Regions from separate parts of the Paenibacillus sp. FSL F4-0243 genome, predicted to be linked through region 1. Evidence: a T-box and tRNA genes for the amino acid it is inferred to sense, from the RefSeq annotation. Region 1 holds a T-box; the other holds one or more tRNA genes.
The links. A T-box is a leader RNA that pairs with one kind of tRNA and senses whether it is charged. The one in region 1 lies ahead of argS (arginine--tRNA ligase), so its partner is inferred to be a tRNA-Arg.

Region 1 (16,186 bases):
GGCTTTTCACGATTTGCCGAGGGAAACAATCGCTAAACGGGCACGTCCTTTTTTGCTGCGGCGCTTAAAGAGTGATGTGTTAAAAGAATTGCCTGAGAAAATCGAATCACTCCAAGCCTGTGAGCTGTTCCCTGAGCAGAAGAAGTTATATGTCGCTTATCTCGCCCGTTTGAAAAAAGAGGCGCTTAAGCATCTGACCCAGGATAGCTTCGGTAATAATAATCGGATTAAAATCCTTGCTGGTCTCACCCGTCTGCGCCAGCTATGCTGTCACCCGGCTCTATTTGTGGATGGGTATGAAGGAAGCTCTGCCAAGTTCGAGCAGCTGTTTGAAATCATAGAGGAATGCCGCAGTTCAGGTAAACGAATGCTAGTATTCTCCCAGTTCACAGAAATGCTCGGTTTGATTGGACGTGAACTCGGCTATCAAGGTATTCCATATTTTTACCTAGACGGTCAAACGCCTGTGTCTCAGCGCGTAGATTTATGTAATCAATTTAATGAAGGAGAGCGGGATATTTTCCTGATCTCCTTAAAAGCTGGCGGAACCGGACTCAATTTAACAGGGGCAGACACTGTCATTCTATACGATCTATGGTGGAACCCTGCCGTCGAACAGCAAGCTGCAGATCGGGCTCACCGAATCGGACAGAAAAAAGTAGTGCAAGTGATCAGACTCGTCACCCAAGGCACTGTGGAGGACAAGATGTATGAGCTGCAACAGAAGAAAAGGAACTTAATCGATGAAGTGATCCAGCCAGGTCAGGAAGGGTTATCTACCCTTACAGAACAAGACATCCGAGAAATTCTGATGATCTAGGTGTAATGATGTTTGGAGAAAAATAGGGATATCCTTCAGCCAAATGGCTTTTGGGATATCCCTTTTTCAAATTCATCGTATTAAGTGATTGTAACTCCTGCACTAGCGTATCCAGCAATGGTTGTCGCAACGTCGACTCCGGCCGTTACTGTTGAAGTGAAGACCAACAGCAACCGCTCTCCAGTGGTTACAGGAATGCTCAAGCCTGTAGTAATACCACTGCTAATTGTGCCAAGTGAAAGGACACCTGTAAATGGAGGATTTAATGTGACTACAGCACCAGGGACTGCAGCAAAGGTATTGTTAGGTGTAGAAGAACTGAATAATTGAGCAGTGATTGTTACTGTAGAACCTAATAAGCTAAGCGCTGCTGTTGTGCTGAAATAGGCCGCCAAAGAGGTAATTGTTCCGGTGCGTGGAACTGAGAATGCAAAGTTCAGCAAGGTTCCAGCCGCTCCGGTGAGATCTATCGTACCGCCAGCAGCACTAATATTCGTCGCACTACTTCCGAATCCTACGATACTTGAAGTATTCAGCAAGCCTCCTAATACAGTTGTCATAGCTACAGGAAGACCAGAAGCATAAGGAATGATTGCACCTGAACCAGCAGGTCCCGTTGCTCCGGTTGTTCCTGTCACTCCAGTCGCTCCAGTTGCGCCTCCACTTCCCGTTGCTCCAGTTACACCTGCGCTTCCTGTTGCTCCAGTTACACCTGCGCTTCCTGTCGCTCCTGTTGCACCTGCACTTCCTGTTGCTCCAGTCACGCCTGCACTTCCTGTTGCTCCAGTTACACCTGCGCTTCCTGTCGCTCCTGTTACACCTGCGCTTCCCGTTGCTCCTGTTGCACCTGCACTTCCCGTTGCTCCTGTTACACCTGCGCTTCCTGTTGCTCCAGTTACACCTGCGCTTCCTGTCGCTCCTGTTACACCTGCGCTTCCCGTTGCTCCGGTAACTCCTGCGCTTCCTGTCGCTCCTGTTGCACCTGCACTTCCTGTTGCTCCTGTTACACCTGCGCTTCCTGTCGCTCCTGTTACACCTGCGCTTCCCGTTGCTCCGGTAACTCCTGCGCTTCCTGTCGCTCCTGTTGCACCTGCACTTCCCGTTGCTCCTGTTGCACCTGCGCTTCCCGTTGCTCCTGTTGCACCTGCGCTTCCCGTTGCTCCTGTTGCACCTGTACTTCCTGTCGCTCCGGTATCTCCGGTGGCTCCAGTGGCTCCGGTGGCTCCAGTGGCTCCTGAATAACCTATATTTTCACCATACAATTCAGAGTAGACAAGCCGATGAGCAGTCACTAATTGACCTGTGCTGCTTTTTCCCCAAACTGAGACTTGAATTGGATCGTCTATCAAAGTTGGTGTTGTAAATGAAAATTCGAATGAATCAAAATTTGCATAATAATCATTTGTTAGTACTTCATTAGGTCCCACAGTATGAAGTTCACTAACATATAGTGTTCTTGTACCGTTCATATAATATCCTTCGACTTGAATCAACGACGCAGTGACATCACTCTGATTAACAAGTTTAATAGTAACAAGCTGAGTGGGTCTTTCACCGCTTACCAGATTGTTTTCTATAGGTCCAGTAGATAAATAACTCAAGTTATCAACTCCTTTTATTTTTAAATAGATTGCCTGCAAAAAATTCTAAATAGTAGCGTTACTATAATCATTCCTCCGATCTACTCTAAATTCGCTAACAATGAGCCTATTATATTTTTCAGTTGGAAATTTTCGGCTCTTTATAGTAATATTCTTTTCTCTTTTTAATGTGTGGACATCTATCAAAAGCTACTACTATACATATTGAGTGCTATTGGAAAAATCTATAAATCTATCAATATTCAATAGATTGTAACTCTTAGGAGCATTATTCTGTTCTGCCCAAAACTTGTCCCGTTAACAAAATAGAGGATAGCTCAGGAAGCCATCCTTACGGCTACTGTGCATCCTCTATTTTCACAATCAAACTCAGAGATAAATTTACGTCAATTCATGAACAGACCAAACTATACCCGAAGTATTGGCACCGCCCAGATTCAAAGGAACCGTCAAGCCATTAGAAACATAGAACAAACCAATAACATCACCTGCTGTTAGTGCAAATTCTCCAACCAGCGTTACAGTCCCGCTTCCCAAAATAGCTCTCAAATCTAGAATAAGCGCAACATTCACATCCAACACAGGGAATAATCCACTTACCAGATTTGTTGAAGTAGGAGAAGTTCTCTGAACTACGAAAGCTGGATTAACCCCACTACCAAGACTAATTGAGATTGAGGCAGTTGTGGAATAGTTAATGGTCGCTTCAATAGAATATCTACCCGTTGTCGGAACTGTGTAATTACCCGTAACAGGGTTAAAGGAAGGATCAGAATAGAAAGGAGAAGCCACAGACCATCCAGTCAGTTGGGAAGAAGTAGAAACTGACAAAGCTGATAGGAACGCTGAGAATCCCTCAGCTTGAATATTCGGCCCTGTTGCTCCAGTCACACCAGTTATTCCTGTTACTCCCGTTACACCAGTCGCTCCGGTTGCTCCAGTTACTCCAGTTGCCCCCGTTGCTCCAGTCACACCTGCCGCTCCTGTTGCTCCAGTCACACCTGCCGCTCCTGTTGCTCCAGTTACACCTGCCACTCCTGTTGCCCCAGTCGCTCCAGCTGCCCCTGTTGCTCCAGTCACTCCGTCCGCTCCCGTTGCTCCAGTCACCCCGTCGGCTCCCGTTGCTCCAGTCGCTCCAACTGCTCCCGTTGCTCCGGTCACTCCATCGGCTCCTGTTGCTCCGGTCACTCCAGCTGCCCCTGTTGCTCCAGTCACACCTGCCGCTCCTGTTGCTCCAGTTACACCTGCCGCTCCCGTCGCTCCAGTCACCCCGTCGGCTCCTGTTGCACCAGTCGCTCCAACTGCTCCCGTTGCCCCTGTCACTCCAGCTGCCCCTGTTGCTCCAGTCACTCCGTCGGCTCCCGTTGCTCCAGTTACACCTGCCGCTCCTGTTGCTCCAGTCACTCCAGCTGCCCCTGTTGCTCCAGTGGCTCCATCCGCTCCCGTTGCTCCAGTTACACCTGCCGCTCCTGTTGCTCCAGTCACTCCAGCTGCTCCCGTTGCCCCAGTCACTCCAGTTACACCTGCCGCTCCTGTTGCTCCAGTCACTCCAACTGCTCCAGTTGCTCCAGTGGCTCCATCCGCTCCAGTTGCTCCAGTTACACCTGCCGCTCCTGTTGCTCCATCCGCTCCTGTTGCTCCGGTCACTCCATCCGCTCCAGTCGCTCCGGTCACTCCGTCCGCTCCCGTTGCTCCTGTCACTCCATCTGCTCCTGTTGCTCCAGTCACTCCATCTGCTCCTGTTGCTCCAGTCACTCCGTCCGCTCCTGTTGCTCCGGTCACTCCATCCGCTCCCGTTGCTCCCGTTGCTCCAATCACTCCGTCCGCTCCAGTTGCTCCAGTCACTCCGTCCGCTCCTGTTGCTCCGGTCACTCCATCCGCTCCAGTCGCTCCGGTCACTCCGTCCGCTCCCGTTGCTCCTGTCACTCCATCTGCTCCTGTTGCTCCAGTCACTCCATCTGCTCCTGTTGCTCCAGTCACTCCGTCCGCTCCTGTTGCTCCGGTCACTCCATCCGCTCCCGTTGCTCCCGTTGCTCCAATCACTCCGTCCGCTCCCGTTGCTCCGGTCACTCCGTCCGCTCCCGTTGCTCCAGTCACTCCATCTGCTCCTGTTGCTCCAGTCACTCCATCTGCTCCTGTTGCTCCGGTCACTCCGTCCGCTCCCGTTGCTCCTGTCACTCCATCCGCTCCCGTTGCTCCCGTTGCTCCGGTCACTCCGTCCGCTCCCGTTGCTCCAGTCACTCCATCTGCTCCTGTTGCTCCTGTTGCCCCTGTCACTCCGTCGGCTCCTGTTGCCCCTGTCGCTCCGTCCGCTCCCGTTGCTCCTGTCGCTCCTCCGGCTGCCCCTGTTGCGCCAGTCACTCCGGCTGCGCCAGTTGCACCAGTCGCTCCGTCGGCTCCAGTTGCTCCTGTCGCTCCAGTCGCCCCGTCTGCTCCGTCGGCCCCTGTTGCACCAGTCGCTCCGTCGGCTCCAGTTGCTCCAGTCGCTCCGTCGGCCCCAGTTGCTCCAGTCGCTCCATCCGCACCCGTTGCCCCTGTTGCTCCATTTGCCCCTGTAGCACCAGTTGCCCCTACCGTTGCTCCAAGTAATTCAGCATGGACAAGTCGGTGAGCAGTCACAATTTGACCTACACTATTTTTTCCCCAGACTGAAATTTGAATAGGATCATCTACCAGGCTTAAAGTCGTAAAAATAAATTCAAACGCATCAAAATCCGCATAATAGTCCTTTGTTATAACTTGATCAGGCATAACGTTAACAAGCTCACTAACATATAAAGTTCTTGTCCCATCCATATAATATCCTTGGACGAGAACTGTAGAAGAAACAACATCGCTTCGGTTATCGATTTTGATCGTAACATGTTGAGTAGGTCGTATACCTCCCACCATGGTATTATCTATCGGCCCGGTAGATAAATAACTCAATTTTCAACACTCCTTTAGATTATTGCTGTATGTTTTTCCCACGCTACTATACGATGAGAATCTACCATTTCTCCCGAAGCCTGTTTTCCCCAGACTGAGATCCCTATCTCTGCTTCAACTTCTTCTAATGTTACAAACTCAAATTCAAATGCGTCTAAATCAGCAAAATAGTTCCTAGTTAGAACTTGGTTAGGTGCGAGACTTACCATTTCATTCACATACATCGTTCTTGACCCATTTAGTAAGAAGCCTTGAATGACGAGATTATAAGAATTAAGAGAATCACGATTAACTACTTTTACCGTTACTATTTGCGTCTGTCTGATCCCCAGAATTGGACTATTATCTATAGGTCCAGTTGAAAATAAAGCCATCTTTATTCACTCCTCCCTTCCACCAGCAGTTTGAAAGATTAAAAACTACAACACTAGTAACATGGTTCATAACTAATAGCTCTATATAGTAATATTCTGTATTTAAAATTAATGTGTGGACATTTAAGCAAAGGAATTGCCACCCGAAAAAAAGGCAACCTTCTATTCTTTGAATTTGTAATCTACTAATCGGACAATCTAAAACTCAAGCATCTTCTAGACTTTACTGAGCAACACCCTATTGCTTTTTTCGAAATATTCGTTATACTGATAAAAATTATTCAAGCATCGATGAGCGGGAGAGTAGTTAACGTGTTCTAGTCCACAGCGAGCCGGGTAAGTGCAAGCCGGTACAGATCACCTAATGAAGCGCACCCGTGAGATGGACTTCTGAACCTAAGTAGGAAGTCCCGGCTGAAGACCGTTATCCTGTAAGGTGGCTAAAGATCTGTTTAGCAACGAGAGTGGTACCGCGAGCGCTAAAGCCCTCGTCTCTTTTGAGACGAGGGCTTTTTTGTATTTTCAAAGGAGGGTATAAAATGTTAAGTCAAATCATCAAACACAGCATTGAACAAAGTGTAAAAAAAGTATTCCACACCTTAGAAGTTGCCTACCCAAACGATGTTGCAATTCTGATCGAACAGCCAGCTAATCTAGAGCATGGTGATTATTCCTGCAATATTGCTATGCAGCTAGCCAAACTCCTGCGTAAATCCCCTCTCGTCATAGCAGAGTTAGTAAAAGCAGAAATTAAATTACAAGAGAGATACACGGGTCTTTTACAAAAAGTCGAAGTAGCTGCTCCTGGATTTATTAATTTGTATATGGATTGGCAGGTGTGGGCTAAACATTCCTTTAATCTGCCTGACAGCACAAGGGAAAAGGTCATCATAGAGCACACTTCAATCAATCCAAATAAAGCTGCTCATGTAGGTCATCTGAGAAATGCTTGCATCGGCGATGCGCTGGTCAGAATCATGAAAAGAACCGGACATACCGTAGAGGTCCATAACTACGTGGATGATCTGGGCAACCAGCTGGCAGATACAGTCGTTGGTTTATTAAATGTACCTTTAGAAGGGGAACATCAACGCTTCGGTGATTATTGCTGGGATCTATATGCCAAAGTGAACAAAGAATATGCACGGAATCCAGAGATCACTCACAAGCGCACGGATATGCTGCATGCCCTTGAACAGGGTGATGGTAATGAGGCGTGGCTGGGCAACTTAGTCGCTGAACGTATTGTGAGAGAACATGTAGCGGAAATGAAGCGTTTTGGTATTCACTATGACCTGCTGGTGTGGGAGAGCAATATTTTAAAAGAGGGATTCTGGACAGCCGCATCTGAGCTATTGAAGCAAACGGCAGTTTTTGTACAGGAGACTGAAGGCAAACTTGCGGGCTGCTGGGTGCTAAAGCAAGGGACAGAGGTTAGCAGTGGAGCGGAGTCAGAGGATCATCAGATGGATAAGGTGCTTGTTCGTTCGAATGGGATTTTGACGTATACAGCCAAAGACATTGCTTATCATCTCTGGAAATTCGGTCTACTATCCAAAGATTTCACCTACAGTGAATTCTCGTCTGGTTTATGGACCACAGGTTTAACTGGAACCCATGAGCCTTATGGACATGCCGACCGTGTTATTAACGTGATCGATTATAGACAGGAATATCCGCAACAAATGGTTAAGCAGGCTTTAGGAGCACTAGGATATAACGAGCAGGCTGAGAAGCTCCATCATGTAAGTTATGGCGTTGTTTCTCTTAGTCCGGCCTCTGCTGCTGAGCTGGGGATAGATACTTCAGAAGGAAAATCTTCTTATGCCATGTCCGGGCGCCAATGAATCGGCGTTAAGGTGAGCGATTTAGTAAAGCTTATGGAACAGAACATAGAACATTCGCGCTCTGATAAAGAGGGTCTTTCCAGCCATATCATTGCAGCTGCTGCTATTCGTTATTATCTGCTGCGGTTTAACCTGGGAACGGAAATCGTGTTTGATTTCAAACAGGCTACCGAAATATCCGGTAATACCGGGGTTTATCTGATGTACACCTATGCCCGTGCCAGCAGTGTTTTGAGCAAATCTACAATCCCATTCAGCACAGATGCCTCAAAGCTTCAATTTCCACTCGAAATGGAAAAAGCAGAGCTCGCTTTGCTGAGACAGCTTAGCCTCTGGCAGGAGACATTGTATTCTGCCAGCATAGAATTGACGCCGAATATACTCTGCACATACGCGCATACCTTAGCCACACTTTTCAATAACTTCTATTCTATATGTCCGATTTTAAAAGGTGCGGAGGCTACCATCGCGTTCCGCCTCTGGCTCACTTCGAGATTTAAGGACACTTTAGGTGAAGTGCTAGAGGTGCTTGGGTTACCGACACCGAGCCGTATGTAGTAAAAAAAGGGCAATCTCCACGCTTATCGCGGAGATTGCCCTTTTTTATTATCTTACTTATAAATGTCTATCACATTTCCAGCTTCTACGCAGAGACGATCAAAGTCCTCACGTTTGATACGGATACCACCACTACGGTAGCGATTAAGCGTACCTTCGGCTTGAACTTCTGTACCGTTAACAGTAATCCGACTGTTATCAGAGCCCGTAAGGTGATAAATAAAGTCTACCTTAGTGCCTGCATATTCAAAGCTAAAGCGCATTCCGTCCAGCGACTCCGGCAGAATTGGATCGACGATTAAATCTCCGCCTTCCGTACGGATCCCCAGTGCATTCGAGATCAACTGGTTCATGTAGATCCCAGGACCGCTTGAATAGATTCTCCAGCCACCTTTAACCGCTACGTCACCATTACGCAGTTTATCGAAATTCTCCTGTGCCTCGTAACGGGTGTTAAATTTACCATCCGAGCTACTGAAATAAGAGTTAGCCTGACGTAGTTCAGCGTTTGGCACCACGTCGCGGATTCCGATCGGATTGATCGCCGCTAGGCCATTCCAAACCTGATCGGTTTTCCCTAGCTTAGCCATAGCTTCTACATAACGGATGTGTGCATGTACATATTGAAGTCCAATTTCCCGACCAAAGTTAGAAGCTTGCTCCGCACGTTTGAAATGGGTGCTTACGCCGCCAACATATTGAGCTGGACGGTTCATCAAACGAACGCCATCTGGACAGAACAGTTTATCTTGGATTACTTCATAGTGGGCTTCGGCTTGTTCTGGTGTAAGCAGCTCACTGATCATACTGCGCGTCATTGGCAGCAGACGGTATTGGATCCCTGTTTCCGTATCACTTGGATGTACCATAAGCTTCACTTGCTCTGGGTCCTCCATATACAAGAAGCCTGGAATTACCTCAGATTGAAGCATATGTGTGTTGAAATCCTCACGGATTCCCTCCACCATCGCTTTCAACTCTTCCGAACCTGCTGGATCAACTTTATGAAGCACTTCTGAGAACTGATTCAATGTCTGATAGGTAAGCGCCACTGTCCAGCTGCTAACCATGTACTGCTTCAGCTGTGGATTAGCCGGTTGGAGTGTATCATCCCAGTCACCATCACCGTAAGAAGACAAATGCGTGTCATGCAGGAAGTGATTCTTAATATAAGCAACTTCCTTCCGTGCATGATCCAGCAGCGTCGCTTTTTCCTCTGTAAAATCAAAGCTATGCTTACGAGTATAAGGCACAGTCGCTTGCAAAATACTGTAGTCTTGCGTTACCGCCAAATAGTCTCCAAGCACTTTGAGTGGCCATACAATAATATCTCCGTGGCTCTCCTCTTGCTGAATCTTCGTATATTTATCAAACATGAACCACTGTGGCCAGTTACCATCATCTTCATATTGATGAGCATACAGGGTCAGCAATATTTCGCGAACCTGATCGTATTTTTGCGTAGCCATGAAGTATTCCACTGGTCCCTGACACACGTCACGGGTTCCCCAAGCAGCGCCGCCGTATTGTTCCAATCCGTGAGGGACTGAATAATGGACGAGCATATTATGTGTATACCACCAAGCTAGAGCATTTACCTTAAACAACTCACCTTCGGACCCATCACCTAACGTCAAGCGGAAGCCATTCATAACCCCGCTGTAGAACTCGCGGTATGCGGAAATCTCCTCTTCGGCTGTACGGCTGCTCGATTGAATCTCCTTACCATCCAGAAGACCTTGAATGTTCAATGTCCATTCACTGCTCTCCGACAGTTCCAGAATAGCTAGCGGCGCATCTGACTGGTCAGCATGAGAGACGAGCCTACCTTCATTTTGAAGAGTGAAATCCGCTCCCTGTACCTGGAATTTATATTGCAGATCAGGATATTCTCCTGCACTTAGTGCACTTCTATCAGCCGAGAAGGTTACGGTTCCCTCTTCTTGTTTGAATTGATATGGAAGCTCGTATTCGTTAACGTTCATAGTGATTTGATTAGTGACTAGATAGCGATAAGCTTTTCCACTTTCCGTACGCACATTCAGGAATATCTCCGGAGAATCTGCAGTAGTGTAGTTCGTAATAATAAAGCATTCGCCATCTGTTCTGTAATACCAACGGGCATAGTTGAAACCAACCTCGAACAATGAAGGCATGGTCAAGAGGCGATATTCGCCATTCCACTGTACATAGATTCTTTGTCCCGAAGCCTTTGGAATGTTAAGTGCATTTCTGGCATTGGTCATGAGCTTGTTGAAATTGGTATTGCCAATAACGATTTGTGAGTTAAATATTCCGTACATATAGGAAGTCGTAGTGATGACCTTATCGTTAAGTCGGGCATTATCCCCACTCATTAGAATATGACCATGAGGACGCTCTACCTTAAGTTCCTTCTCTTTCAATACAACATGCTCATAATTTTCCGTGAAGAAAGACAGAAGCTGGTCTCCCTCTTTTTCCTCTTGATAGCGAACCGGGAACAAGGCTTCGATCTCTTCGCTCGTCAGAGAATTTGCAGCTAGTGGTGCTCCCAGCTCTTTCGTCAAGAAAGAACGCTCGAGCGGTGCTTCAGCTTCTAAAGGCAACTCTTTTACCGTTTCCCAAGCCGCAGTAACATCCTTCGTGAATTCTAACGAGGTAATCGCTTCTGGATGATCTTGCTTGAACAATCCATAAAATACAAACCGGGCTTCCCCACTCAGCTTCACCCGCTCCGATTGCAGCGCAGTATAAGCGAATTCATATTGATAGATTTCATTACTTAATTGCTCACGTCTCAGGCTTTCTGGTTGATTGGTCTCTTTATAAGACAATCCAAAGAATTGGAAACCATCTGTTGAGAAGCTTGCTGCCTTAGTGATTGCACCCTGTTGTAGGTATGGAAATTTGCCACCTTGCGGCTGATTCTGTCTGGAACATACTACATATCCCTTTGACTGATCCTCGAATACGGCGTGGTCAATATACTGTGACAGATAGGCTTCATTACTGCGAACAGCACCGATATCGGCAATACCCACATCTTGTCCGTACACGAGATCCACATCTGCATCTTGCCCTTTAAGCTTCACGTCCCAGAACCAAGCGCCTTGAGCCGTCGGAGTAAAAATAACCTGATACTCGATATTTTCCGCAGTACCTTCCCAAACCAAGCGGTTCCCAGCCTTACGTACAGTGCTTGAAGAATGAATGCCCAGCAAAGGAACAGCTTGAATGCTTCCATTACTATGAATACGTAAATATAGATTGGATAAGGAGCCATCCACAATATTAGGCAGCAATTGATTGATCATTGTCCGTTCATGGAGAACTTGGAACAAGTCCCCGCTGTTTGTAAAAGTGAATGATAAGTCTCCAGCGTTTAAATGGATGTTAGAATTCATATTAGTAGTCATATTCTTGCACTCCTCTATTACGACAACCTGTGTCGTATATATTCTACTTAAGCTAATGTTAAGCGAAAATCGCGTTCTTTAACCTCTTGGCTATTTGGACCCACAAACAATTTGAATTGTCCCGGATCACTGCTAAAGCTTAAGTCGCTATGATAGTAACGAAGCTGTTCTTCCGTAAGCGTAAAGCTCACTTCCTGGCTTTCTCCCGGGGAGAGGCTGATCTTAGCAAAATCTTTCAGTTCCTTCATTGGTCTGACAACTTCTCCTGAAATGTCTCGGATATAGAGCTGCACTACCTCTTCACCTTGTACATTACCCGTATTAGTCACCGTAACAGTTACTTTAATAGGCTGATCCTTCGTCATTATTTCACCGGAAAGGATCGGTTCACTGTAGCTAAATGTCGTATAACTAAGACCAAAGCCAAATGGCAGGAACGGCTCATTAGGAATGTCCAGATATTGTGAGACATAACGCTTGTCAGCACCCGGTACATGAAGAGGACGTCCTGTATTGAAATGATTGTAATAGACCGGAATTTGCCCAACAGATACAGGGAAAGACATCGTTAATCTTCCTGACGGATTCTCGTCACCATACAGTAGACTGGTAATCGCCGCGCCGCCCTCGCTTCCTGGGAACCAGGCTTCCAGAATAGCATCCGCGTTCTCGATCACACCACTAAGATCCAGCGGGCGTCCGTTAAACAACACCACCACAACAGGCTTACCCAGCGTCTTCATACGTTGCAAAAGCTCACGCTGCGCTTCCGGCAAGCGGATATCTGAACGACTTCCAGCTTCTCCACTCATATCTGAATGTTCTCCAAGCGCCAGCACAATCACATCGGCTTCCAGCGCTGCCGCTTTCGCCTCCAGCCATTGCTCTTCTGTAAAGCTCTCAATCCCGGAGCCTTCTGCAACGGTAACCTTACCTGCAGCTGCACGAGCTTCAAAAGCTGGAGCAAGACGGCTAGCTTCTTCTGTTGAACCCAACCAGGACCATGGTCCAAGAATATCTCCGTTATTAGCAAACGGTCCGATTAGCGCAATCCGCTGCTCTGTCGCAAGCGGCAGAACCTGATCATTCTTCAGTAGAACGCAGGATTTAACCGCTAATTCTCTCGCTGCTGTCCGGTGAGCATCACAGAAAATTACCTCGCGCTCTTTCTCTATATCTGCCCCACGTAACGGATTCTCAAACAAGCCCAGTCTTTGCTTCAATTTCAAAATACGAAGTACGGCTTCATCAATGATACTTTCATCCACTTGCCCATCTGCTACAAGAACTGGCAGTTGGTGCACATAACACTCTGTCATCATCTCGATATCCACGCTAGCTTTGATAGCTTTAAGTGCTGCTTCAGCCTCATCCTCGGCGACACCATGTGGGATCAGTTCCTTCACCGCGCCCCAATCCGAGATCAACACGCCGTCAAAGCCCCATTCCTCACGCAGCAGCTGACGAAGCAGCTTAACGTTTCCGCTTATTGGAATCCCATCAATCGTGTTGAACGAAGTCATAACCATTTCTGCACCCTCATCCAGTGCTGCACGATAGGCTGGCAGATAATATTCCCGTAGCTGACGTTCTGATAAATCGACCGTATTATAATCCCGTCCGCCTTCGGATAGACCATAGGCTGCAAAGTGCTTAACGCAAGCCGCCAGACGACTTACATCACCCGTCAAGTCATTTCCCTGAAACCCGCGTACAAATGCACGGGCAAACCTACCATTCAAATAAGGATCTTCGCCGGTAGACTCCATCACTCTTCCCCAACGCGGGTCCCGAACAAGGTCCGCCATAGGTGCAAAAGTAACGTGTACACCAGATACTGCCGCTTCTTTAGCAGCAATCTCAGCGCTTAGCTCCGCCCGTTCCATATCCCAAGAGCAACCAATCGCCAGTGGCACCGGGAAAATCGTCTTAAAGCCATGCACGATATCCGCCATCATCAGCAGTGGAATACCCAATCTATTTTTACGTAAATGAGCTTCTTGGACGGCAATGACTTGCTCTGCGCCCGAAAGTCCAAGTACTGAACCACTGTTCTCAATCATGTGATCCGTAATCCCCATGGATGCCATAGGGCCAGTGATTTGCCCTCCTTCTTCCGCTCCTTCATAGAAATTAGCAGCTAGCTGCTGCAATTGTGCTATTTTCTCTTCAAGCGTCATCTGGTTCAACAGGGACGTCAGTTGCTGGTCTTTCATCTCAAATCCTCCATAATATCTCTTTCTGCAATTGCTCATTGCTCTTAGTTGTTCAAGAAATCAAAAGTTGTCTTCAGATGCTCCTCCCAGAATCTCCATTCATGTGTTCCCGGAGTCTCTACATATTGAAATGTATAGGGACTCGCTTGCATATGAGAAGCAAATTCCCGGTTCATCTCCACAAATGGATCTTCCGAGCCACAGCAGGTCAAAATTGAAGGCAGCTTACGTTTATCGTCGACCAATTTAGCCGCTAAAGCATACAGATCTTGATCCGGCTTAACTTGTAAGCGTTTTCCGAAAGTACCTGCCATCTCCCTCGCCATATCCGAAGACATTTGCGGGTCTTTCAATCTTTTCTGAATATCTGTAACGCCTGATAAGGAAACTACTTTGCTGTAACGCTCAGGATAGGTAAGTGCACATTTTAGTGCCCCATATCCGCCCATCGATAGTCCGGCAACATACGTCTTTTGCGGATCATCATCCAGTCTCATCATTCGGCCACAAAGCTCAGGAAGCTCTTGCGTAACATAGTGGAAGTAATCCAATCCGTACTCCATATCTGTATAATAGCTTCTTCCTACCTGAGGCATTATGACTGTACAGCCATACTTGTTAGCATACTGCTCAATGGTGGTCAGCCTGTACCATGTGCTAGCATTGTCGCCAGCACCATGTAACAGATAGAGCGTTCCTCCGGTGGTATTGCCCGAATCAACGGGGGAGATGATGCTGATGGACGTTGTCATTCTTAAGGTAGGAGAACCAGTCTCAACGGTTAGAAGTGCCATATGTCATCTCCTTACGGAACCTTTTTTTAAAATATAAGAAATTATGCCGAAGGCGTTTATGCTTATTTATTAATCTTCTTGCAAGATCCCCGCTTAACCAAAACAGACTCGAATACCACATGTTTGTTCTCCGATTGTCCCGAAATCAGGTCAAACAGAATTTCAACACTGGCTTTCGCCATATCCACCCCAGGTTGGCTAATCGTATCCAGCGATGGGTGATAGTATTCTGCCATCTCTATACCGTCAAATCCGATGATCGAAATATCATTTGGAATCGATAGACCCAAAGACAATAAAGCCTTGGCAGCTCCGATAGCGATGGTATCTGATGCGGCAAATACAGCGGTGATATCTTTTTTCTTATTAAGCAGTCTTTTCGTAGCCGTAAAACCAGAACTTGGACTGTATTCACAATCCTCTACCAAGGAAGCATCATACTCAATCCCATGATCCTCAAGGGCCTTAATATAACCCATAAGACGACGGTTTCCGGTAGTATGCTGAACCAAAGGAAATCTGGCCAAAAAGCAAATGTTCCGGTGTCCGAGTGAAATTAGATAGCTCACAGCTTTATAAGACTCTTGCATATCATCAATGATCACACTAGAGAATACGGCAGGATCAACATCCTTCGTAGTCGTGATGGTAGTCAAAACGAATGGGATCGGCAATTGTTTGAATTTTTCTTCAGAATGGTCATATGTACCACCCATAAAGATTACCCCGTATAAATTCTTTTCCTTCACAAGCTGAAGAGCAGCATTGATCTCATCCACTCCATCTTCAACATGCTGGATCAGAAGCGGGCAGCCGCGCAGATTCACTTGACGCTCTACTTCTTTAATCATGTCTGCAAAAAACGGATTTGCAATCCCCTTAACCATAAGTGCTATCGTATTAGAACGCGTTTTTTTCAGATTGCTTGCATTTCCATTTGGAATGTAATTATGTTCTCTTACAACAGCCATTACTTTAGCTCTGGTTGCATCACTTACGACACCGGAGTTATTAATTACCCTGGAGACCGTGGCGATACCAACGCCTGATAGCCTTGCAATATCCTTGATATTCATAATTCCCCCTGTTTCACCCCTATAATGAGCTCCCCTGCACCTGATGAAATCAGCTTGGTGGAAACGCATAAAATGATGGGAAACGTTTCCCATGACGTCATTTTGACTGTTTTCGGATCTAAATCGCTTAATACGTTCATTATGGACAGATATTTTTTAGAAGTCAACCTATGATTTTTGACTAAAAATGATTCGTATCTCAAATTCGTTTTAAATTTTAATTGTTTTGATGTTAAATAGTAGTCTTTCTGCTTGCATTGACTTTAAAATAAGAATAGAATAGCATCGATTTAGCTATTTAATATCTAGTCAGAGGAAACGTTTCCACATCATTTTCAATCATTTCGACTACCAAACTTCCTAATCCCAGCTTGGAATCTAAGAGAGAGAGGGCTACATTTTATGTTAAACATGACTTTCTTCGAAGCCCAGATCCGCGAACGTGGATTGAATGTGTTCAATGTTCGTGTGCTTCAAAATGGAACGTTAGTGGGAAAAGTGGATTTCGCAGAGGATATTCGGCGCTTGCAGCATTCGGTCAGCAAATCTTTTACATGCATGGCGGTGGGTCTAG
Region 2 (16,186 bases), 1.5 Mb from region 1:
ATCGGATTCTGCCTAACGGCGCCGGAACAGGAGTGGATACCCGAACGTGCCGCAGAGCCGGAAGGTGCAGCATTGCAGGGTGAAGCAGTGGGAGCCGCTCCGCAAGAAGGGTTCATCCGTTTTGAGACAGGGCTGTTGTCGTTGCATCAGCTCGAAACAGTACTCAATCACCTGCCAGTAGATCTGACATTCATTGATGAGAATGATGTCGTTCGATATTTTTCACACGGGAAGGAACGTATCTTTGCCCGAACTAAGGCAGTTATCGGCCGCACGGTACAGAACTGTCATCCGCCTCAAAGTGTTCATGTGGTGGAGAAGCTTCTGGAAGATTTTAAGGCAGGTCGTAAGGATGCTGAGGACTTCTGGATCAACATCAAGGATAAATTTATCTATATCCGTTATTTCGCTGTCCGCGACGAGACTGGTCGGTATATGGGTACGCTGGAGTTTACACAGAATATCGCACCTATCCGTGCACTGGAGGGGCAAAAGCGTATTTTGTCAGAATAAATGGGTGATTTAGGTTATTTTCCAGATAATAATATAGTCAGAAGACTCTCTTACTTAGTCGTAAGGGGGTCTTTTTAGAATATAATAGAGTATAGTATTAAAATAAGGAATTCCCGGGTGTGTTGTCTTTCCTTGACCACAGAGGGGGCTTCTATTATAGTTGGTACTTAGGATTAACTATTTTAGTATAAAAAAAGGTGGCTTGTTACATGTCTGAGAATATCTACGTTGGCGTGGATTTGGGTGGAACTGCAATTAAGGTTGGAATCTGCAATGCTGAGGGAACGCTACTGCATACTTATGAGGGACCCACAGGAACTGCAGAAGGTGTCGATACTGTTATCGATAATATCGAGAAGTATGTACGCCAAATTGTGGAGGATTCCCCGTACTCTTGGGATCAGCTTGCAGGTGTAGGCGCGGGCGTAGCAGGGTTCACAAATATTCGTGAAGGAATCATTATCCTTGCGCCCAACATAGGATTTAAAGATGTGCCGATTCGTTCCATTTTGGAAGACCGCTGGAACAAGCCTGTCAAAATAGACAATGATGCGAACGTGGCTGCACTGGGTGAAGCCTGGAGTGGTGCAGGACGCGGGATTGAAAACTGTGTCTGCTATACGCTAGGAACAGGTGTTGGTGGCGGAATCATTATTAACGGAAAGATTTATCAAGGTTTTGCAGGTCTAGCAGGTGAGCTTGGCCATATCACTGTAGTGCCGGATTTGGAAGCCATTCAATGTGGTTGCGGTAATATGGGATGTCTGGAAACCGTTTCCTCTGCTACAGGAATTATTCGTATGGCTAACGATGCAGTAGCTCGTGGTGATCGTACTTCCCTCTCAATGGTAGAGAAGATTGCTGCGAAGGAAGTCTTTGATGCGGCTAAGGCTGGCGATGAAGTAGCGATTCGCATAGTAAACCGTGCAGCATACTACCTGGGTAAATCTATGGCTTCTGTTGCAGCCGTGCTTAACCCTGAGGTCTTCATCATTGGTGGTGGTGTGTCTAAGGCTGGAGATATTCTATTTGATGAAGTTCGTCGTGTGTTTGCTAAGCTCGCACCGGCGCCGCTTCAGACTGGTGTTTCGATTATTCCTGCAGAGCTTGGTAATGATGCAGGTATTGTGGGTGCAGCAGGTCTTCTGCTTCGTTCTTAAAAGATAGGGAGTATTCATATACTAATTTAGGGAGGGGACGCTTTAATGACCGAATTGGACAATACTCCAACGGCTGGAGCCACCCTGATCATTATTACCGGAATGTCAGGTGCGGGTAAGACAATTGCTGTGCAGAGTCTGGAAGACCTAGGGTTCTTCTGTGTCGATAATTTGCCGCCGGTGCTGATCCCTAAGTTTGCAGAACTGATTGAGCAGTCGAAGGGTAAGATCGCCAAGGTAGCGCTTGTAATTGACCTGCGCGGTAGGGAATTCTTCACTGCTCTGTCCGAGTCTCTAGCCTATATCAAAGATGAGTCAACCATTGGCTGTGAAATCTTGTTCTTGGATGCTACGGATTCGGTGCTTGTGCAGCGTTACAAGGAAAGCCGGCGTCATCATCCTCTAGCGCCTAAGGGACTTCCGCTTGATGGTATCAAGCTGGAACGTAAAATGCTTGAGGAATTAAAGAATTCAGCTACATTATGTCTGGATACTAGCAGTATGAAACCAGTGCAGCTCAAGGAGAAGATCGTTTCTCGGTTCTCGCATTTAGGAAAAAGTACACTCTCCGTGAACATTACATCGTTCGGATTTAAGTATGGTATTCCTATTGATGCAGACCTCGTCTTCGATGTTCGCTTTTTGCCTAACCCACATTATGTGGATCATCTGCGGCCAAAAACAGGTCAGGACAGCGATGTCTATGACTATGTAATGAAGTGGCCTGAAACACAGGTGTTCCTGACCAAACTGCTCGATATGCTTCATTTCTTAATTCCGCAATATCGTAGGGAAGGTAAATCCCAGATTATTATCGGCATTGGCTGTACAGGCGGGAAACACCGTTCAGTAGCCATTTCTGAATATTTGGGCAAAATGCTGGGCGTCAGCGAAACGGAATCCGTAGCCGTTAGTCATCGGGATTCCGAGCGTGATCGGCACTAATGAGAGAAGGGGTCCATAGTGGCTGAAGAACAAAGACAGCGTCCACGTATCGTCGTTATGGGCGGTGGCACGGGGCTATCTGTCATGCTTCGCGGCTTAAAAGAAAAGCCGCTAGATATTACAGCTATAGTTACCGTAGCAGATGATGGAGGAAGCTCGGGCATTTTGCGCAGTGAACTGCAAATGCCGCCTCCTGGGGACATCCGTAACGTATTAACAGCTATGGCTGATGTAGAGCCGCTCATGGCGGATATTATGAGATATCGTTTCAACACGGGCGAAGGCTTGGCGGGTCATAGTCTTGGCAATTTAATTCTTGCCGCGCTTACAGATATATCTGGCGATTTTGTCACAGCTGTTCGTGAGCTTAGCCGATTATTTGCTGTTCGCGGACGGGTATTACCCGCTGCGGGGGATGCCGTAGTATTGCGTGCAGAAATGTCGGACGGCACGATTATCACGGGTGAATCTAAGATACCGGAAGCAGGCGGGATCATTAAACGGGTTTCTTTGGAGCCTGCTGATGTGGAGCCGTTGCCTGAAGCACTTGAAGCGATTCGAAATGCTGATGCAATTCTTTTGGGGCCAGGTAGTCTATATACGAGCATTCTTCCGAACCTACTTGTTCCGAAGCTAGCAGAAGCAGTTGTATCTTCTGATGCAATCAAAATTTTTGTCTGCAATGTAATGACTCAGCCTGGTGAAACGGATAATTATACTGTAAATGACCATCTACAAGCCGTTTATGATCATATTGGGATTCATTTATTTGATTATATTATTGTGAATGACGGTGAAATTCCAGAGCAGGTGCAGTCGAAATACGCTGAGAAGGGTGCACGTCCGGTACAGCTCGACAAGGATGTACTAGAAGGCAGTGCATATAAAGTTATAGCGGATAAGCTAGTGTTATTCCGAACTTATTTAAGGCATGATACCGATAAGCTTAGTCATCATATCTATCAGCTTGTGCAAGATTGGATAAACAGAAACCCTAGGGTATAACTTAAAATATAAGAAAATATAAGTTTTACACCTATACTTTCTTATTTTTCTCGCTTAAACGCTTACCGTCCTCAAAAGGACGCCGAAGGCGTTTATGCTTGTATATATGAATGACGTACTTATTTTCAGAAAGAGGTGAGACCCTTGTCTTTTGCGGCCCTTACCAAAAAAGAGCTGACGATGGTGGAGAGTGAGCCCTGTTGTGAGAAGGCGGAAATGTCAGCGCTTATCCGTATGAATGGATCTGTGCAGCTTTCAAGCAAAAAGGTGATTCTCGACATTTCGACGGAGAACGCCGCGATTGCAAGGCGGGTATATTCTTTACTTAAGAAATATTACCAGGTCCATATTGAGCTACTCGTGCGTAAAAAAATGCGTTTGAAGAAAAATAACGTTTATATCGTTAGAATCCCTAGTCGCGTACAGGAAATCTTAAATGATCTCAGAATTGTGTCCGAAGGATTTATTTTTACCGACGGTATTGATAAAGAGATTGTTGGGAATAACTGCTGTAAGCGTGCTTATTTGCGGGGTGCCTTTTTGGCGGGCGGATCCGTTAATAATCCGGAGGGTTCCTCTTACCATTTGGAGATTTCCTCGATGTATGAGGAGCATTGTAAGGCGCTGGTCGATCTGGCTGGTGAATTTCACCTAAACGCACGCTGCATTGAACGTAAAAAAGGGTTCATTCTATACATTAAAGAAGGCGAGAAGATTATCGAATTCTTAAGTCTGATCGGGGCGCATCAAGCGTTGTTCAAATTTGAGGATGTAAGAATTATGCGCGATATGCGTAATTCCGTGAATCGGATCGTGAACTGCGAGACTGCGAATCTCAATAAAACGATAAGTGCCGCAGTGCGGCAGATTGAGAATATCAAACTGCTGCAGCGAGAAGTGGGTCTGGAGAGCTTACCGGATAAACTGCGGGAAGTTGCAGAAATTCGAATGGCACATCCGGATATCAACCTTAAAGAGGTTGGTGAAATGCTGAAAGGTACGGTTAGTAAGTCCGGAGTAAATCATCGACTTCGTAAGATTGATGAACTGGCGGACAAGGTTCGAGGCGGCTAGTCACTTTTTTTCTAGTGTGGTTTACGTTATAATGATATAATAATATAAAATTAATGTGAAATTTTTGGGGAGAACTCAATTAGGGGGTAAGCGTTTCATGACAAAGCACCCGGTAGTTGTTCGGTTGAAGACAGGGCTACACGCTCGACCGGCAGCATTGTTTGTGCAAGAAGCTAACAAGTTTTCGTCGGAGATTTTCGTGGAAAAAGACGATAAAAAAGTAAACGCCAAAAGTATTATGGGTATTATGAGCCTAGCGATCAGTTCCGGCACGGAGATCTATATCAGCGCGGATGGTGCAGACGCGGATCAAGCTGTAAACGCTTTGACGAGTCTCGTCAGCAAAGAAGAGCTTGAGAACCAATAATCTTTTGAAGTGACTTTTTATCGAATGACTAAAAAGCCCCTAGGGGCTTTTTTTTATACCAAAAAATAGATTTTAACTGTGCAACATTTACCAAAAAGACTCGTCTAGAGGATAATAACAAATCACAAAGGATGAAAGGGGCTGGCAAATATGAAAGGTTTGGTAAAAAAGATTGGTTCAGTGTTGATCGTAGGAAGTTTGTTAATTGGAGGGATTAGCATGAGTGGTGTCTTCCAAGGTCCTGCAAAGGCTTATGCAGATGAAGTGCAGAAAAATGTTGTTAGTGTAGTAGGTAAAGGTGAGTTGTCCATCAAGCCGGATATTGTATACTTGTCCATCGGTGTGGATACTACGGCTACAACTGCGCAAGAAGCGCAAAAAACAAATGCTGCTAAAATCCAAAAGATCACTACTCTACTGAAGGGGACTTGGAAAATCGCAGATAAGGATATTCAAAGTACCCAATTCTATGTGCAACCCAACTATAGTTATAGTGAAAAAGAAGGACAGCAAGTGAAAGGATACAACGCGAATCATACACTGTTAGTGTCCTATAGAGATCTGACTAAGGTTGGTGAATTGCTAGACGCTGCATCTGCGGCGGGGGCAAATAATATCGGAAATGCACGTTTTTCCGTGGAAGATACTTCTGCCTTTGAAGCTCAGGTGATTGAAAAGGCGATGGCGAACGCAGATGTTAAAGCAGGTGCTATTGCTAAGGCAGCTAAACGTAGCTTGGGTCAAGTAATCACGGTCAGCCAAAATGATGGCAATGTCACTCCGGTTTATTTTGAACAGAATCTAAAAATGGAAATGGCTGCAGCAGATGCTGGTGCAAGCACATCCGTTCAACCGGGAGTAGTTAAAGTTACAACACAGCTGAGCGTAATGTATGAATTGAAATAGTAGCAGAACAAGATGATTGCAGAGAGGAGAGGTGATCTTCCACTAGTAATAGTGGGGGATGCCTCTTTTTTTGTGTAAATTCTCTAAGATTAGGTTTAATAAACTGGAAAGGAGTGGGAAAATTAGATGGTGAATATCTCAAAAGAAACAGTACGCAAATGGGGCATAGGTTTGATGTCGGCGGGATTATTGCTTGGTGGAGGATTGCTGCCTAGTGATAAGGGTTATGCAGCGTCTGATCAGACGAAGAGCAAGGCTATTGCTGCAAGTATAGCTTTAAAGGCGAACGGGGTAATTTCTCAGCAGACAGGTATTTTGCAGGAAGGGAAGGTCTGGATTCCGATTACCTTTATGCGTGATGTGCTGCAATTACCTCTAACTTATGATAAAAAAGAAAATGCATACACGATCGGAAAGGGAACGACTAAGGCCAAGTTGCTGTTATCTAGCTATGGTACTTCAATTTGGGTGAATAATTATTACATTCGAGAGTATGAAGGAAAGCTAATAAACAACCGGCTTTATGTTCCATCCGGTCTGTTAAATGATTATTTGGGTTATAAAGTGGATTGGAGTCGGGGCTCTAGTAGGTTGAATGTGGTGAATAGATCACAGAATGCGTTGATAGTAACCACGGAGACCTATGCTAAGGATCGGAAAGAGGCTTTGATCCAGCTTGATTATCCGAAGTTTAGTGGATTAAGCAATTCCAATGCACAGCAGGCCATGAATGATATTTTGAAAGAAAGTGCCATGAAATTCGCTGCAGGCGCAGAGAAGGATATCTCGAATCGATCCGGGTCAGAGCCTAAGTATACTTATGATATAGATTATGTGGTGACCTACAATCAGGATGGTGTGATCAGTTTAGTGATGTCAGAGTATAGCGATACGGGCGGCGCTCATGGTATGACCAATCGGGAGGCTTTTACCTTTTCGCTCAAGGATGGAAAACGTCTGCTGTTGGGCGACCTGTTCGGAGCTAACCCAAACTACAAAAAAGAGTTGAATGCTAAGTTAAACAAGCTAGTAAAAGCGGAGGAAAGTTATTTGGGAGGATTCAACGGATTGAATACGGAAAAGTATTTTTATCTGAAGGATGATCAGGTCGTTCTGTTCTTCCAATTGTATGAATACACAGCTTATGCTGCGGGGTTCCCCGAATACATCTTTACTTTCAAAGAACTGTTGCCGGAAGGCGGCAGCCCATTTGCTGCTGTAAAATAAATAGAACTGGACATCTCCCCCTTACCAGAATCACCTCGAATTCATATGCTAAATGGAGTAACTAGTTTATGAACGGGGGAGAGCTATGAGCTATCAATACACTGCAATTGGCGATTCCTTGACGACTGGATTTGGCGCTCTGCCAGGTAACGGTTTTGTACCGGTGTACCGTAGAATGGCGGAAGGGAGACTGCGTTCTAACGTAGCCTCCACGAATTTGGGCGTGAATGGATTGACTACTTCTGAATTGGAACAGCGGCTACGCGGAAGCTCTATGACTCGTGAAGCCATTCGAGCAGCGGATATTATCACTCTATCCATTGGTGGTAATGATTTAATCCATGCAGCGAAGGCTGCAGCTAGACAACCTGAAAATTTATCTAAAGAGCTGCGAAGATCATTGCAAGAGTGCAAACAGAATTTTGCTGCAATTATGAGTATCCTCTTCCAATTGAAGGCGGGAACGCGTAGACCTTATATCATTCGAATTGTGGGATTGTATAATCCCTATCCTCAGGTAGTAGGCGCTACAGAGTGGGTAAGGCAGTTTAACAGTTATGCCTCACAGTACAGTAGCCGGGTATGTGGATTTGCTTCTATTTATAGTGAGTTTGCAGGAAACGAGAGAGGGCTTTTATCAATTGACCACTTACATCCTAATGGTCGAGGCTACCGTGTGATTGCTGAGAAACTGGATGCGCTTGGTTATGGTGGTTTGTATTAATTGAGATTCGTATGAAGTAGTGGTTTGAAAAGTAAAGAGGCTGTGCACTAACCATCAAGTGGATAGGGCACAGCCTCTTTGTGTTGTTTTATAGCTTACACACCGCTAGGCAGTGTCTTCTCGATGACTTTATCAACGATACCGTAAGCTGCCGCATCTGCAGCAGTCATGAAGTAATCACGATCAGTGTCCTTCTCAATACGTTCTAGCGGTTGACCCGTACGTTCTGCAAGAATACGATTCAACTTATCACGCAATTTCAGGATACGACGGGCACGGATTTCAATATCCGTTGCTTGACCTTGAGCACCACCCAGAGGTTGGTGAATCATGATCTCACTGTTAGGCAGCGCGAAGCGTTTGCCTTTAGCGCCAGCGTTAAGTAGGAAAGCTCCCATAGAAGCTGCCATACCCACACAGATGGTGGAAACGTCCGGTTTAATGTACTGCATTGTATCAAAAATAGCCATACCTGCAGTAATGGAACCGCCTGGGCTATTCACATAAAGGTGAATGTCCTTCTCCGGATCTTCGGCAGCCAAGAACAGCATTTGTGCGATGATAGAATTGGCTACCACGTCATTAACCTCCGTTCCAAGGAAAATGATGCGGTCCTTCAGCAGGCGGGAATAGATGTCATAAGCGCGCTCACCGCGGTTGCTCTGTTCTACTACCATAGGAATATAACTCACGTGGAAAACCTCCTTGATATTGGTTCTTCAAATGTATTCATTTTTACTCTTGCCGTATTACCCACATGATAAACAAATTCAAACAAAAAGTCAAAGAAAGTCAAACTTATATTCAAAAAAAAGAGCCGACACGCGGCTCTTTGGTTAAGTAGTAGTATAGGCACTACTAAATTATGTACAAAAGTGAAATTAATGGCGCGCCCGCCAAGAATCGAACTTGGATCTCAGGCTTCGGAGGCCTACGTCATATCCATTGGACCACGGGCGCAACAAAAATGATTATAATACAATTTCTGTGCAATTGCAATGGACAGGAAGAAACGACGCTGTCGTCCTTTATTGACGACAACCGTTTCTCGTAGAAATATAAGGATGATATATAACGTGAAACCTGTAATTTCTTATATTTTTAATAATACTGTACTCAGGCTCTATCCCTTGTCTTCAAGGTGGACAAGCGTACATTGTGTTTCACTCAGCTAAAGAATCTGGATTGTTAATGACAGGTTTTTTGGAGCTGAATCTCTTTCCCAATCCTATAAATGTATAAGAAGACAAGCGCTTGAGAATTCTACTCTCGGAAGACTTGCACTTCGAGCAATATTTGGTTAGAATATGAGTGGGACTTAAAAAGTTTACCCGGGACATTTTGAGACCATGAACAAGGGAATAGAGGAAGACGAAGTTGCAGGAGTGAAAGTATGCGTAATTTATTAGATATCCAAAAGCAGCTTCTGCCTGATCTCATGGAAACCCTTAAGAGACGGTACACGATTCTTCATCAGATCATGCTGTCCGATATAATTGGGCGCAGAACGCTTGCCGCTTCACTTGATATGACTGAGCGGGTACTGCGTGCCGAGACGGATCTTCTGAAATCGCAAGGGCTCATTGAGATCGAGAGCGTTGGCATGCGCATTAGCGCTGCTGGGCGTAGACTGCTTGATTTGCTAGAGCCGGTCGTTAAGAGCCTGTTTGGTCTGGATGAGCTGGAAGAGAAAATTCGGGCAACGTACGGTCTGGATAAAGTTATTGTGGTGCCGGGTGATTGTGAGTCATCGCCGTTCACCAAACGTGAGCTTGGCCGAGCGGGTGCAAAAGCGCTGCTCAGTGTACTTCGTACAGATGATATAGTTGCTGTCACAGGTGGATCAACGCTTGCCGATATGGCTGATCAACTGACACCGCCGTTATCCCTTTCCTATAAGAACGCTTGGTTTGTTCCGGCGCGTGGTGGATTAGGAGAGAGTATGGAGATTCAAGCCAATACGATTGCCTCAACAATGGCAAAGCGGGTAGGAGCGAATTACCGGTTGCTGCATGTACCTGATTTACTTAGTGGGGATGCCTACCAGTCACTAGCACTTGACTCTAATATTGGAGAGATTGTACAAATCATCCGCAGTTCGCGTATTATTGTACATGGGATTGGGGATGCCATTGAAATGACTCGCCGCCGCAAGCTGGATGAGGCAACTGTCTCAGAAATCCAGGGTGAGGGAGCCGTGGCTGAATCCTTTGGGTATTACTTTAACGAAGATGGTCAGGTTGTCCATACGATGCTTACGATGGGACTACGTCTAGAAGATATTGTTCGGACGGAGACAGTCATCGGTATTGCTGGAGGCAAACCAAAGGCCAAAGCCATTCATGCCATGCTGCGTTTCGGGCAGGAGAATATACTCGTCACCGACGAGGCTGCTGCTGTGGAAATCGGCAAGGAAATTGATAATCAGTTACAGATATCCTCGTAACTCACTAGAGATTATATCTTGCATCATACTTAACATTGTTGTCATGACAGGCTTCACGGTCTGTTTTGAATAAATAAAACGAATTCTAGGAGGAACTATTCAATGAGTGTAAAAGTTGGAATTAACGGATTTGGACGTATTGGACGCCTTGCTTTCCGCCGTATTCAAAATGTAGAAGGTATCGAAGTGGTAGCAATCAACGACTTGACTGACGCTAAGATGCTTGCTCATTTGCTTAAATATGATACAACTCAAGGTAAATTCCAAGGTGATGTTGAAGTACATGATGGCTTCTTCAAAGTCAATGGCAAAGAAGTTAAGGTTCTTGCTAACCGCAACCCTGAAGAATTGCCATGGGGCGACCTAGGCGTTGATATCGTACTTGAGTGCACAGGTTTCTTCACAACTAAAGAAGCAGCTGAAAAACACTTGAAAGGTGGAGCTAAGAAAGTAGTTATCTCCGCTCCAGCTACTGGCGACATGAAAACTGTCGTTTACAACGTTAACGATGACATTCTTGATGGTACTGAGACTGTTATTTCCGGCGCATCTTGCACAACGAACTGCCTAGCTCCAATGGCAAAAGTATTGAACGACAAGTTCGGTATCGTTGAAGGCTTGATGACTACAATTCACGCTTACACTGGTGACCAAAACACTTTGGATGCTCCACACGCTAAAGGTGACTTCAGACGCGCTCGTGCAGCAGCTGAGAACATCATTCCTAACACTACTGGTGCTGCTAAAGCAATCGGTCTTGTTATTCCAGAACTTAAAGGTAAATTGGATGGCGCGGCTCAACGTGTTCCAGTTGCAACTGGTTCCCTGACTGAGCTTGTAACTGTTCTTGATAAGAGCGTTACTGTTGAAGAAATCAACGCAGCAATGAAAGCAGCTTCCGATCCAGACACTTATGGTTACACTGAAGATGAAATCGTATCTTCCGATATCAAAGGTATGACTTTCGGATCCCTGTTCGATGCTACACAAACTAAAGTATTGACTGTTGGCGACAAACAACTCGTTAAGACTGTTGCTTGGTATGACAATGAAATGTCCTACACTGCACAATTGGTTCGTACTTTGGAGAAATTCGCTAAAATCGCTAAGTAATTGACTTGATATAAGTAACATCTATAGAGCGGAAACAGAAGTTCCTTGTTTCCGCTCTTTCTAAATGTATTTCTTGTTTCCTGCTAGAAACAACTTTGGGTGTGGAGGAATTAATCATGAACAAAAAGAGCGTCCGTGATGTAGAAGTAAAGGGTAAACGCGTATTTGTACGCGTGGATTTCAACGTACCTGTAGAAGACGGTAAGATTACTGATGATACTCGTATTCGCGAAACCCTTCCTACCATTAAATATTTGATTGAGAACGGTGCAAAGATCATTCTTGCGAGTCACATGGGTCGTCCTAAAGGTCAATTCGTAGATTCCATGCGTTTGACTACTGCTGCTGAGCGTCTGTCCGAGCTTCTTGGCAAACCAGTAGCTAAAGCTGACGAAGCTGTTGGCGAAGCTGTCAAAGCAAAAATTGCTGAGCTAGGCGAAGGCGACGTACTTGTACTTGAGAATGTTCGTTTCTACCCAGGCGAAGAAAAGAACGATCCTGAATTGGCTAAACAATTCGCTGAACTAGCTGATTTGTTCGTCAATGATGCGTTTGGTGCGGCTCACCGTGCACATGCATCGACAGAAGGTATCGCTCATTTCTTACCAGCTGTATCAGGTCTTTTGATGGAGAAAGAATTGACCGTTCTTGGTAAAGCTCTTACTAACCCAGAACGTCCTTTCACTGCGATAATCGGTGGTTCGAAAGTTAAAGACAAGATTGATGTTATTGATAACTTGTTGTCTTTGGCTGATAACGTCCTGATCGGCGGTGGATTGTCTTATACATTCACTAAAGCACAAGGCTTTGAAATCGGTAAGTCACTTGTAGACAACGACAAACTTGATGTTGCTCTTGGATTCATCGAAAAAGCCAAAGCACTTGGCAAAAACTTCATGCTTCCTGTTGATGTTGTGGTTGCTGATAAATTCGGTGCTGATGCTAACACTAAGATCGTTAATTACAATGAAATCCCAGAAGGCTGGGAAGGACTTGATATCGGACCTAAGACTCGTGAACTTTATGCCGATATTATCAAGAACTCCAAGCTGGTTGTCTGGAATGGACCTATGGGCGTATTCGAAATCGATAAATTCGCTGAAGGTACACTTGCAGTAGCAAAAGCTTGTGCAACAACTGAAGGTTACACTGTTATTGGCGGCGGAGATTCCGCAGCAGCAGCAGAAAAATTCCACCTGGCTGACCAAATGGATCACATCTCCACTGGTGGCGGTGCATCCCTTGAGTTCATGGAAGGCAAGGCGCTTCCTGGCGTAGAAGCACTGAACGACAAGTAAGACGTATAGAAGGAGGCAATTAAATTCATGAGAACACCAATTATTGCGGGTAACTGGAAGATGTTCAAAACAGTTCCTGAAGCAGAAAGCTTTATTGCTGACATCAAAGGCAAAGCAGAAGTAGAAGGCGTTGAGACTGTAATCTGCGCCCCATTTACTAACCTGCCTGCACTTGTAGCAGCTGCAAAAGGTACAGACATCAAGATTGGCGCACAGAACCTGCACTTTGAAGATAACGGTGCTTACACAGGAGAAATCAGTGGTGTAATGCTTAGCGATCTTGGCGTAGACTATGTAATCATTGGTCACTCAGAGCGTCGTGCTTATTTTGGCGAAACAGATGAAATCGTGAATAAGAAAATGCATGCTGCATTCCGTCACGGTATCACTCCAATCGTATGTGTTGGCGAAAAGCTCGAAGAGCGTGAAGCTGATCAAACTAAAGCAGTATGTAAAGTACAAACTGAAGCTGCATTCCAAGGACTTAGTGCCGAGCAAGCAGCAAAAGTTGTCATTGCATACGAACCTATCTGGGCTATTGGCACAGGTAAATCTTCCACTTCCCAAGATGCTAACGAAGTTATTGCTTACATCCGCAGTCTTGTAAAAGATTTGTATGATGTTGCAACAGCTGAAGCTGTTCGTATTCAATACGGCGGCAGCGTGAAGCCTGAGAATGTAACTGAGTACATGGGCCAAAGCGACATCGATGGTGCGCTTGTTGGCGGTGCCAGCTTGCAGCCTGCTTCCTTCGTTCAATTGGTTGAGGGGGCGAAGTAAGATGTCAGCTCCAAGACCTGTAGCTTTGATCATCATGGATGGTTTCGGTTTGCGTGGAACATCTGAAGGTAACGCCGTTGCTCAAGCTAACAAACCTAACTATGACCGTTACTTGAAACAATATCCTAATACTACCCTTACTGCTTGTGGTGAAGCTGTTGGTCTTCCAGAAGGCCAAATGGGCAACTCTGAAGTAGGGCACTTAAATATTGGTGCAGGACGGATTGTATACCAGGATTTGACTCGTATCGATAAATCGATCCGTGAGGGCGAATTCTTCGATAATGAAACACTGGTAGCAGCAGTTAGAAATGCTAAGAACACAGGTAAAAAGCTTCATCTTTACGCGCTTGTATCCGACGGAGGGGTACATAGCCATATTAATCACCTGTTTGCTATGCTTGACCTGGCTAAGAAAGAAGATATGCACGAAGTGTATATCCATGCTTTCATGGATGGCCGGGACGTACCTCCAGATAGTGGTAAGAAGTTTGTTCAAGATCTGGTTGCTAAGATTGAAGAAGTTGGAGTAGGTACAATTGCAACGGTATCCGGGCGTTATTACGCAATGGACCGTGACAAACGTTGGGATCGTGTAGAAAAAGCTTATCGTGCTATGGTTTATGGCGAAGGACCGAAATACACAGATGCTCTGCAAGCTATCACTGCTTCTTATTCAAATTCCGTATTCGACGAATTCGTTGAACCTAGCGTGATTGTAGACAGTGAAGGCAAGCCGGTAACGGCAGTAGAGAGCGGCGATTCCGTCGTGTTCCTCAACTTCCGCCCTGACCGTGCTATTCAGTTGTCACAAGTGTTCACGAATCAAGATTTCCGCGGTTTCGACCGGGGTCCTTTGTTCCCGCAAGACTTGCACTTCGTATGCCTGACTACTTTCAGTGAAACGGTACAAGGTTATGTAGCCTATTCACCGAAGAACCTGGATAACACATTGGGTGAAGTACTTGTGCAACACAACAAGAAGCAACTGCGCATCGCGGAAACTGAGAAGTATCCGCACGTAACGTTCTTCTTCAGTGGTGGACGTGATGAGGAACTTCCAGGAGAAACTCGTATCTTGATCAACTCTCCTAAAGTGGCAACCTATGATCTTCAACCTGAGATGAGTGCTTACGAAGTGGCTGCAGCCTGCGTAGCAGAAATCGAAGCGGAAAGACAGGATGCTATTATCCTTAACTTTGCAAACCCTGATATGGTTGGACACTCCGGTATGCTGGAGCCAACAATCAAGGCTGTAGAGGTAACTGATGAGTGTGTAGGTAAAGTAGTGGACGCAGTAGTTGCCAAGGGTGGCGTTGCGATCATTATCGCCGATCACGGTAATGCAGACATGGTATTTGATGAGAACGGTCGTCCGTTCACAGCTCATACTACTAACCCGGTTCCGTTCATCCTTACGGATGAAAATGTTGTATTGCGCGATCGCGGTATCCTTGCTGATGTAGCACCAACCATTCTGGATCTGATGGGAATTCCGCAACCTGCGGAAATGACTGGTCAATCCATGATCGCTAGTCGCAAATAAGGAAACAATACCTAAGATTAAGCTTCAACAATCAAAACCAAAACATTGTTTAAAGGAGATTAACTAAAATGACTATTATTTCTGATGTTTATGCTCGCGAAGTCCTTGACTCCCGTGGTAACCCTACTGTAGAGGTTGACGTTTATCTTGAATCCGGTGCTAAAGGCCGCGCTATCGTTCCTTCCGGCGCCTCCACTGGCGCTCATGAAGCTGTAGAGCTTCGTGATGGCGACAAATCCCGTTACATGGGTAAAGGCGTTCTGAAAGCTGTTGAGAACGTAAATGAAATCATCGCTCCAGAAGTTATTGGTATGGACGCTCTTGACCAAGTGGGCATCGACAAATTGATGATCACTTTGGATGGAACTCATAACAAAGGTAAATTGGGCGCTAACGCAATCCTAGCTGTATCCATGGCCGTAGCTCGCGCAGCTGCAGCAGCATTGGATATTCCTTTGTACGTATACCTGGGCGGATTCAACGCTAAAACTCTTCCAGTACCAATGATGAACATCATCAATGGTGGTGAGCATGCGGACAACAACATCGACGTTCAAGAGTTCATGGTTCTTCCTGTAGGAGCTCCAAGCTTTAAAGAAGCTCTTCGTACAGGTGCTGAAATCTTCCACAACTTGAAATCCGTACTTCAATCCAAAGGCCTGAACACAGCTGTTGGTGACGAAGGTGGTTTCGCACCAAACCTTGGTTCGAATGAAGAAGCAATCACTACAATCATCGAAGCTATTGAAAAAGCTGGTTACAAACCAGGTGTTGACGTATTCTTGGGTATGGACGTTGCTTCCACTGAGTTCTACAAAGACGGTAAATACACCCTTGCTGGCGAAGGTAAATCTTACACTTCCGCTGAGTATGTTGACCTTCTTGCTTCATGGGTTGAAAAATATCCTATCATCACAATCGAAGACGGTATGTCCGAAGACGACTGGGATGGTTGGAAATTGCTTACTGAAAAATTGGGAGACAAAGTTCAATTGGTTGGTGACGACTTGTTCGTTACAAACACTGAGCGTCTTGCAACAGGTATCGAAAAAGGTATCGGTAACTCCATCTTGGTTAAAGTT

Region 2: it encodes a tRNA-Arg, which carries the amino acid that the T-box ahead of argS (arginine--tRNA ligase) is inferred to sense. The anticodon was not compared.

Annotation. Positions count from the first base shown of each region.
Region 1 covers NZ_CP150151.1:5,625,662-5,641,847, forward strand. The annotation lists gene NSS87_RS25045 (SNF2 helicase associated domain-containing protein) at 1-820, shown strand, start outside; gene NSS87_RS25050 (exosporium glycoprotein BclB-related protein) at 901-2,421, opposite strand; gene NSS87_RS25055 (calcium-binding protein) at 2,803-5,349, opposite strand; gene NSS87_RS25060 (hypothetical protein) at 5,364-5,723, opposite strand; T-box leader at 6,006-6,222, shown strand; partial or broken gene argS (arginine--tRNA ligase) at 6,263-8,128, shown strand; gene NSS87_RS25070 (cellobiose phosphorylase) at 8,182-11,526, opposite strand; gene NSS87_RS25075 (glycoside hydrolase family 3 N-terminal domain-containing protein) at 11,574-13,742, opposite strand; gene NSS87_RS25080 (alpha/beta hydrolase family protein) at 13,787-14,536, opposite strand; gene NSS87_RS25085 (LacI family DNA-binding transcriptional regulator) at 14,599-15,612, opposite strand; gene NSS87_RS25090 (serine hydrolase) at 16,015-16,186, shown strand, end outside.
Region 2 covers NZ_CP150151.1:176,600-192,785, forward strand. The annotation lists gene NSS87_RS00860 (DUF438 domain-containing protein) at 1-513, shown strand, start outside; gene NSS87_RS00865 (ROK family glucokinase) at 723-1,673, shown strand; gene rapZ (RNase adapter RapZ) at 1,719-2,618, shown strand; gene NSS87_RS00875 (YvcK family protein) at 2,676-3,623, shown strand; gene whiA (DNA-binding protein WhiA) at 3,768-4,697, shown strand; gene NSS87_RS00885 (HPr family phosphocarrier protein) at 4,795-5,064, shown strand; gene NSS87_RS00890 (SIMPL domain-containing protein) at 5,215-5,970, shown strand; gene NSS87_RS00895 (DUF4163 domain-containing protein) at 6,097-7,197, shown strand; gene NSS87_RS00900 (GDSL-type esterase/lipase family protein) at 7,283-7,921, shown strand; gene clpP (ATP-dependent Clp endopeptidase proteolytic subunit ClpP) at 8,017-8,613, opposite strand; tRNA gene NSS87_RS00910 (tRNA-Arg) at 8,807-8,881, opposite strand; gene NSS87_RS00915 (sugar-binding domain-containing protein) at 9,315-10,367, shown strand; gene gap (type I glyceraldehyde-3-phosphate dehydrogenase) at 10,470-11,480, shown strand; gene NSS87_RS00925 (phosphoglycerate kinase) at 11,597-12,778, shown strand; gene tpiA (triose-phosphate isomerase) at 12,806-13,558, shown strand; gene gpmI (2,3-bisphosphoglycerate-independent phosphoglycerate mutase) at 13,560-15,104, shown strand; gene eno (phosphopyruvate hydratase) at 15,173-16,186, shown strand, end outside.